DNA from 2 places in the Streptomyces sp. NPDC049687 genome. Region 1 is predicted to be linked to the other one. Evidence: predicted binding sites of a transcription regulator. Region 1 holds the regulator's gene; the other holds the start of a gene.
The links. Region 1 encodes HspR, which represses chaperone genes until heat shock. Its sites were predicted from a motif close to TTGAGNNNNNNNNNCTCAA; they were not measured.
Positions count from the first base shown of each region.

Region 2: lon (endopeptidase La) is a predicted target of HspR. The motif match lies at 2,039-2,057, and genes of this name have one in related genera.

Region 1 covers NZ_JBITLN010000003.1:346,774-350,184, reverse strand. Annotated here, with positions in the region: gene grpE (nucleotide exchange factor GrpE) at 1-545, shown strand, start outside; gene dnaJ (molecular chaperone DnaJ) at 579-1,751, shown strand; gene ACIBVL_RS11500 (heat shock protein transcriptional repressor HspR) at 1,757-2,209, shown strand; gene ACIBVL_RS11495 (fibronectin type III domain-containing protein) at 2,311-3,411, opposite strand, start outside.
Region 2 covers NZ_JBITLN010000015.1:20,032-23,442, reverse strand. Annotated here, with positions in the region: gene lon (endopeptidase La) at 1-2,016, opposite strand, end outside; gene ACIBVL_RS34990 (DUF5954 family protein) at 2,487-3,411, shown strand, end outside.

The DNA.
Region 1 (3,411 bases):
CGGCCGGGGACGCGAACCAGACAGCGGGTCTGGTGGCCCAGCTGGACCAGGTGCGCACCGCGCTCGGCGAGCGCACCGCGGACCTCCAGCGCCTCCAGGCCGAGTACCAGAACTACCGCCGCCGGGTCGAGCGCGACCGGATCGCGGTCAAGGAGATCGCCATCGCGAACCTCCTGACCGAGCTCCTGCCCGTGCTCGACGACATCGGCCGCGCCCGGGAACACGGCGAACTGGTGGGCGGTTTCAAGTCCGTCGCCGAGTCGCTGGAGACCGTCGCCGCCAAGATGGGCCTGCAGCAGTTCGGCAAGGAGGGCGAGCCCTTCGACCCGACGATCCACGAGGCCCTGATGCATTCGTACGCGCCCGACGTCACGGAGACGACGTGCGTGGCGATTCTGCAGCCCGGGTATCGAATCGGCGAGCGCACCATCCGCCCCGCGCGGGTGGCGGTGGCCGAACCCCAGCCCGGGGCGCAGACCGTGAAGGCCGAGGAGGCTTCCGCCGAGACCGGCGACGAGAAGGACAACGGCCCTGAGGAGGGCTGACGTAGACACCGAAGGGAAGGAGGGGCGTCGGGGATGAGCACCAAGGACTTCATCGAGAAGGACTTCTACAAGGTCCTCGGCGTCCCCAAGGACGCCACCGAGGCGGAGATCAAGAAGGCGTACCGGAAGCTCGCCCGCGAGTTCCACCCGGACGCCAACAAGGGCAACGCGAAGGCGGAGGAGCGCTTCAAGGAGATCTCCGAGGCGAACGACGTCCTCGGCGACCCCAAGAAGCGCAAGGAGTACGACGAGGCGCGCGCCCTGTTCGGCAGCGGTGGCTTCCGTCCCGGGCCGGGCGCCGGCGGCTCCTTCAACTTCGACCTGGGCGACCTCTTCGGAGGCGGCGCCCAGGGCGGGAGCTCCGGCGGCTTCGGCGGCGGCATCGGTGACGTCTTCGGGGGCCTGTTCAACCGCGGCGGCACCGGTACGACCCGTACCCAGCCCCGGCGCGGCCAGGACATCGACACCGAGGTCACCCTGACCTTCACGGAGGCGATCGAGGGCGCGACGGTCCCGCTGCGCATGTCCTCGCAGTCCCCGTGCAAGGCGTGCTCCGGCACCGGCGACAAGAACGGCACACCGCGCGTGTGCCCGACCTGTGTCGGTACGGGCCAGGTGGCGCGGGGCTCGGGCGGAGGGTTCTCCCTGACCGACCCCTGCCCCGACTGCAAGGGCCGGGGCCTGATCGCCGAGCACCCCTGCCTGGAGTGCAAGGGCAGCGGCCGGGCGAAGTCCTCCCGCACGATGCAGGTCCGCATCCCGGCCGGGGTGACGGACGGCCAGCGCATCCGCCTGCGCGGCAAGGGCGCACCGGGCGAACGCGGCGGCCCGTCGGGCGACCTCTACGTCGTCGTCCACGTCGGCACCCACCCGGTGTTCGGCCGTAAGGACGACAACCTGACGGTCACCGTGCCCGTGACGTTCACCGAGGCCGCCCTCGGCGGCGAGATCAGGGTCCCCACCCTCGGAGGCCCGTCCCTGACCCTCAAGCTGCCGCCCGGCACGCCCAACGGCCGCACCATGCGGGCGCGGGGCAAGGGCGCTGTCCGCAAGGACGGCACCCGCGGCGACCTGCTGGTCACCGTCGAGGTGAGTGTGCCGAAGGACCTGTCGGGGAAGGCTCGTGACGCGCTCGAGGCGTATCGCGAGGCGACCGCGGGCGAGGATCCGCGGGCGGAGCTGTTCGAGGCCGCGAAGGGAGCTTGACAGTGATGGACGGCCGTCGACGTAACCCGTATGAACTGACCGAGGAGACCCCGGTCTACGTCATCTCGGTGGCGGCCCAGCTCTCCGGCCTGCACCCGCAGACGCTGCGCCAGTACGACCGCCTCGGCCTGGTCTCCCCCGACCGCACGGCCGGCCGGGGCCGCCGCTACTCGGCCCGCGACATCGAACTGCTGCGCACCGTCCAGCAGTTGTCGCAGGACGAGGGCATCAACCTGGCCGGCATCAAGCGGATCATCGAGCTGGAGAACCAGGTCGCCGCCCTGCAGTCCCGGGTCGCGGAACTGCAGTCCGCCCTGGACGGCGCGGCGGCGGCGATGCAGCAGCGCGAGGCAGCGGTCCACGCCTCCTACCGCCGGGACCTGGTCCCGTACCAGGAGGTCCAGCAGACCAGCGCGTTGGTGGTGTGGCGTCCGAAGCGACAGGGCACTTCGGACTGAGGACCGACACGCGTGAGGGCCCGGAGGTAGACGACGACCTCCGGGCCCTCAGCCGTCCGGACACCCGTGATGATCATGACGGACCGGACGGTACCGGCACCTCAGCGGCCGACGAAGAACTCCAGCGACGAGCTCTGCCCGCCCTGACGTCCGTAGGCGTCCACGGCGTACACGGTGATCACGCAGGGGCCGTTGTAGGGCGGCGTCCAGCTGATGGCACCCGTCGCGGACAGCCGGGTGCCGCTGGAGCCGCAGGCGCCGCCGATCTCCCAGGAGTAGCCCCGCAGGCCGCGTCCCTCGTCGCCCGCGCCGGGAGCCGCCGTGACCTGGATGGCCTGACGTGCGGGAATGCCGGCCGAGACCAGCGTCAGCGTCGGCGCGGCCGGGCCGGTCGCCGTGGCCGGGGAGAGGCGGTCGACGACGGTCTCCGTGGAGGGCGCCGAGTCCGCGCCCGTGGCGTCCACCGCGGTGACGTAGTAGTACGCCCTGCCCTTGGGGGCGGTCGTGTCCTCGTACGAGGACGAGTCCGTCGCGGGGGCGGCGATCAGGGACCAGGCGCCGGTCGCCGAGGTGCGCCGGTAGACGCGGAGGCCCGTCGCGTCCGCCGTGTCCGAGGCCCACGACACGGTCGTCGACGCGTCGGAGGGCGTCGCCCGGACGTTCGTCGGGGCGACGACCGTCGAGGGGACGGGGCGGGTGACCGTCACCGGGGCGGAGGCCGTAGCGACGTTGCCCACGGCGTCGACGGCCTGCACGGTGTAGTGGTACGCCGTCCCCGGCTCCGCCAGCGCGTCCGTGAACGACGTCCCGAACACGGTCTCCGGTCCGTCCTGGTCCTGCCGGCCCTCCGGCGCGCCCCACACCTCGTAGTGGTGCACGTCCGTGGACGAACCGGCCTGCCACAGGAGCGAGTTGCCCGCCGTCGTGGCCGTCGCCGTCAGGCCGCTGACCTGGGCCGGCGCCGTCCTGTCCACGGTGGCGACGGTCCTGTCCACCGAACCCGCCGACTCGTTGCCCGCCTTGTCGTACGCCCGCACCTCGTACACGTACGACTCACCGGTCACCGGCAGGGTGGCGTCGGTGTAGGTGGTGGCGGTGGTGGAGGCCAGCCGCTTCCACGCCGCGGCACCCTGCGCCTTGCGGTAGACCCGGTACCCCGAGAGGTCCATCTCCTTGTTCTTCGCCCAGGTGAGTCCGGCCCG
Region 2 (3,411 bases), on a different contig from region 1:
CAGCTCCAGCTCCGCGCCGTGCGACCGCAGGAAGCTCAGCGCGATCTGCGCCGACTCCTTCATCACGTCCCCGAGCTGACCGGTCAGGGTCAGGCCGGCCGCGCCCGTCTCCGGGTCGGCCAGGGACGCCTCCACGTAGAGCACGTCACCGCCGGCGCCGGTGACCGCGAGGCCCGTGGCCACACCCGGCACGGCCGTCCGCCGCTCGGCCGGGTCCTGGGCGGACTCGGGCACGTGGTGCGGCCGGCCGATCAGACCGCGCAGGTCCGCGTCGGTGATGGTGAACGGCAGCTCCCGCTCGCCCAGTTCGTGCTGGGCGGCGACCTTGCGCAGCAGCCGGGCGATGGACCGCTCCAGGGTGCGCACGCCCGCCTCGCGGGTGTACTCGCCGGCGAGCTTGCGCAGCGCGCTCTCGTCGAGGACGACCTCGTCGTGGTTCAGGCCCGCCCGCTCCAGCTGGCGCGGGAGCAGGTGGTCGCGGGCGATGACGACCTTCTCGTCCTCGGTGTAGCCGTCGAGGCGGACCAGCTCCATGCGGTCGAGCAGTGCCTCCGGAATGGCTTCGAGCACGTTGGCGGTGGCGAGGAAGACGACGTCCGACAGGTCCAGCTCCACCTCCAGGTAGTGGTCCCGGAAGGTGTGGTTCTGCGCCGGGTCCAGGACCTCCAGGAGGGCCGCGGCCGGGTCGCCGCGGAAGTCGGAGCCCACCTTGTCGATCTCGTCGAGGAGCACCACCGGGTTCATGGACCCGGCCTCCTTGACGGCGCGCACGATCCGGCCGGGCAGGGCGCCGACGTACGTACGGCGGTGGCCCCGGATCTCGGCCTCGTCGCGGACACCGCCGAGGGCGACCCGGACGAACTTGCGGCCCATGGCGTGCGCCACGGACTCGCCGAGGCTGGTCTTGCCGACGCCGGGCGGTCCGACGAGGGCCAGGACGGCACCTCCGCGCCGTCCGCCGACGACACCGAGGCCGCGCTCGCCGCGCCGCTTGCGCACGGCCAGGTACTCGGTGATGCGCTCCTTCACGTCCTCCAGGCCCGCGTGCTCGGCGTCGAGGACCGACTTGGCGCCCTGGATGTCGTACCGGTCCTCGGTCCGTTCGTTCCACGGCAGTTCGAGGACGGTGTCCAGCCAGGTGCGGATCCAGGAGCCCTCGGGCGACTGGTCGCTGGACCGCTCCAGCTTGTCGACCTCCTTGAGGGCGGCCTCGCGGACCTTCTCGGGCAGGTCGGCGGCCTCCACGCGGGCGCGGTAGTCGTCGGACTCCTCGCCCTCCTGCTCGCCGTTGAGCTCGCGCAGCTCCTTGCGGACGGCCTCCAGCTGGCGGCGGAGCAGGAACTCGCGCTGCTGCTTGTCGACGCCCTCCTGGACGTCCTTGGCGATGGTCTCGGCGACGTCCTGCTCGGCGAGGTGGTCGCGCAGCTGCTGGGTGGCGAGCTTCAGACGGGCCACCGGGTCGGCGGTCTCCAGGAGCTCCACCTTCTGTTCGGTGGTCAGGAACGGCGAGTAACCGGAGTTGTCGGCGAGCGCGGAGACGTCGTCGATGGCCTGGACGCGGTCGACGACCTGCCAGGCGCCGCGCTTGCGCAGCCAGGCGGTGGCGAGCGCCTTGTACTCCTTGACGAGTTCGGCGACATGACCGGGCAGCGGCTCGGGGACCGTCTGGTCGGTCCTCGTGCCCTCGACCCACAGGGCGGCCCCCGGACCGGTGGTCCCGGCGCCGATCTTCACGCGGCTGCGGCCGCGGATCAGCGCGCCCGGGTCGCCGTCGGCCAGCCGGCCGACCTGTTCGACGGTGCCGAGCACACCCGTGCTCGCGTACGTCCCGTCGATGCGGGGCACCAGCAGCACCCTCGGCTTGCCCGGTTCCGAACGGGCGGCGGCCTGGGCGGCCTCCACCGCGGCGCGGACGTCGGTGTCGTTGAGGTCCAGCGGAACCACCATGCCGGGGAGTACGACCTCGTCATCGAGAGGCAGTACGGGCAGGGTGAGCGATGCGGACGTCGAAGCCATGATCTCCCCTTCGGCAGTCAAGTTGAGCTATGCCGACTCAATGCACATGAGCCTTCGAATGTTCCCCACGATGGCGCCCGTTCGCTGTGGGCGATCACGGAGGGCGGGGCGGGAGCTCACACCTACCTTCAGCCCGTCATGGACGGGGGGAATTCCCAGGCATTACGGCGGGCGGGACATGGACCGGTTTTCAGGCTCGGGTTGACGGCTGAGTCGTCTCGCGCGGCGCCGCACCGCCGTGACCGAGCCGTCGCACCGCGGCGGCGGTCGTCGACCTGATCGAGACCTCCTCCTCCACCGCCGTCGCGGCGTCGGCGCCCTCGTCATACGGACGCGCGGGGCGCTCGGGGGCGCATCGTGGGGTGTTCCGCGGGCGGATGCGCCTCCCCGCTCCAGCCGCCCCTCCCCCGGGCCCGCCCACTTCCGGCATTCGGCCCGAAGCGGTCGCGTGCCGCGACCACAATGCGCGTATGACCGATGACTGGAAGCGACGACTCGACGCGCTGCACGCGGAGCTGGTGCGCCGGGACGACCCGGTCGCCTGGGTGACGGAGGCGGATGCCGTGGAGGCCTCCCGGCGCTATCCGCACATCGCGCTGCGCGGGCCCGTCTTCGGTGTCGCCGCCCGGGACCCCGCCGCCGCCGAACCGCGCTGGCGGCTGCTGCAGCCGATGGTGGACGGCATGCCCCAGCAGGCCCGGGACGGGCTGAACTCGTACCTGTGGTTCACGGCGAAGGACGGCACGGACGACCCGGCCGTCCGGCGCGCCCTGCTCGCGGCCGTGTCGGTGCTGGAGCGGGACCCGGCCGACGAGGTGGAGGCGCTCGGGGTGCGCTACCGGGTCGTACGCGGCGACGAGTTCGCGCGGACCGGCGAGGACGGCCTGGAGCCGCCCCGGCCCACCGATCCGGAGCCGGTGACCCCCTCCTGGGAGGAGCGGATCGGCGTCCCCTCGCCCGACGTCGGCTTCGCCCTGGACCCGGGCCGGGACGAGGGGCCGATGGCGGGCGCCCTCTGCCTGGGTCTGCGCGACTTCGTGTACACGGGCGCCCGCTTTCCCCCCGAGGTGCGCGCGGACTCCGCCCGTGCCGCCACCACGCATCCGGACGTGGTCCGGCTGCCCGTCGGTTTCGCGGTGGCCGAACGCGGCGACACCGGCTGGACCCCGCGCGGCTCCCTCCACCCGACCCCGCACGACGCACGCCGCTCGCTGTACGACGGGATGGCGCGCGTCTGGGCGATGCTGTACCGCTTCGACGACCGGAAGAAGGCCCGCTACGCGCGCGCCGCCGAGGCGTTCCGGGCGGCCGGGCGGGCCGACGAGGTGAGCGTGGAGGACCGCCTGTTCCGGGTCTGCCGCGTCGAGCGCATGGTCCGGATGGGCCCGGACGGCC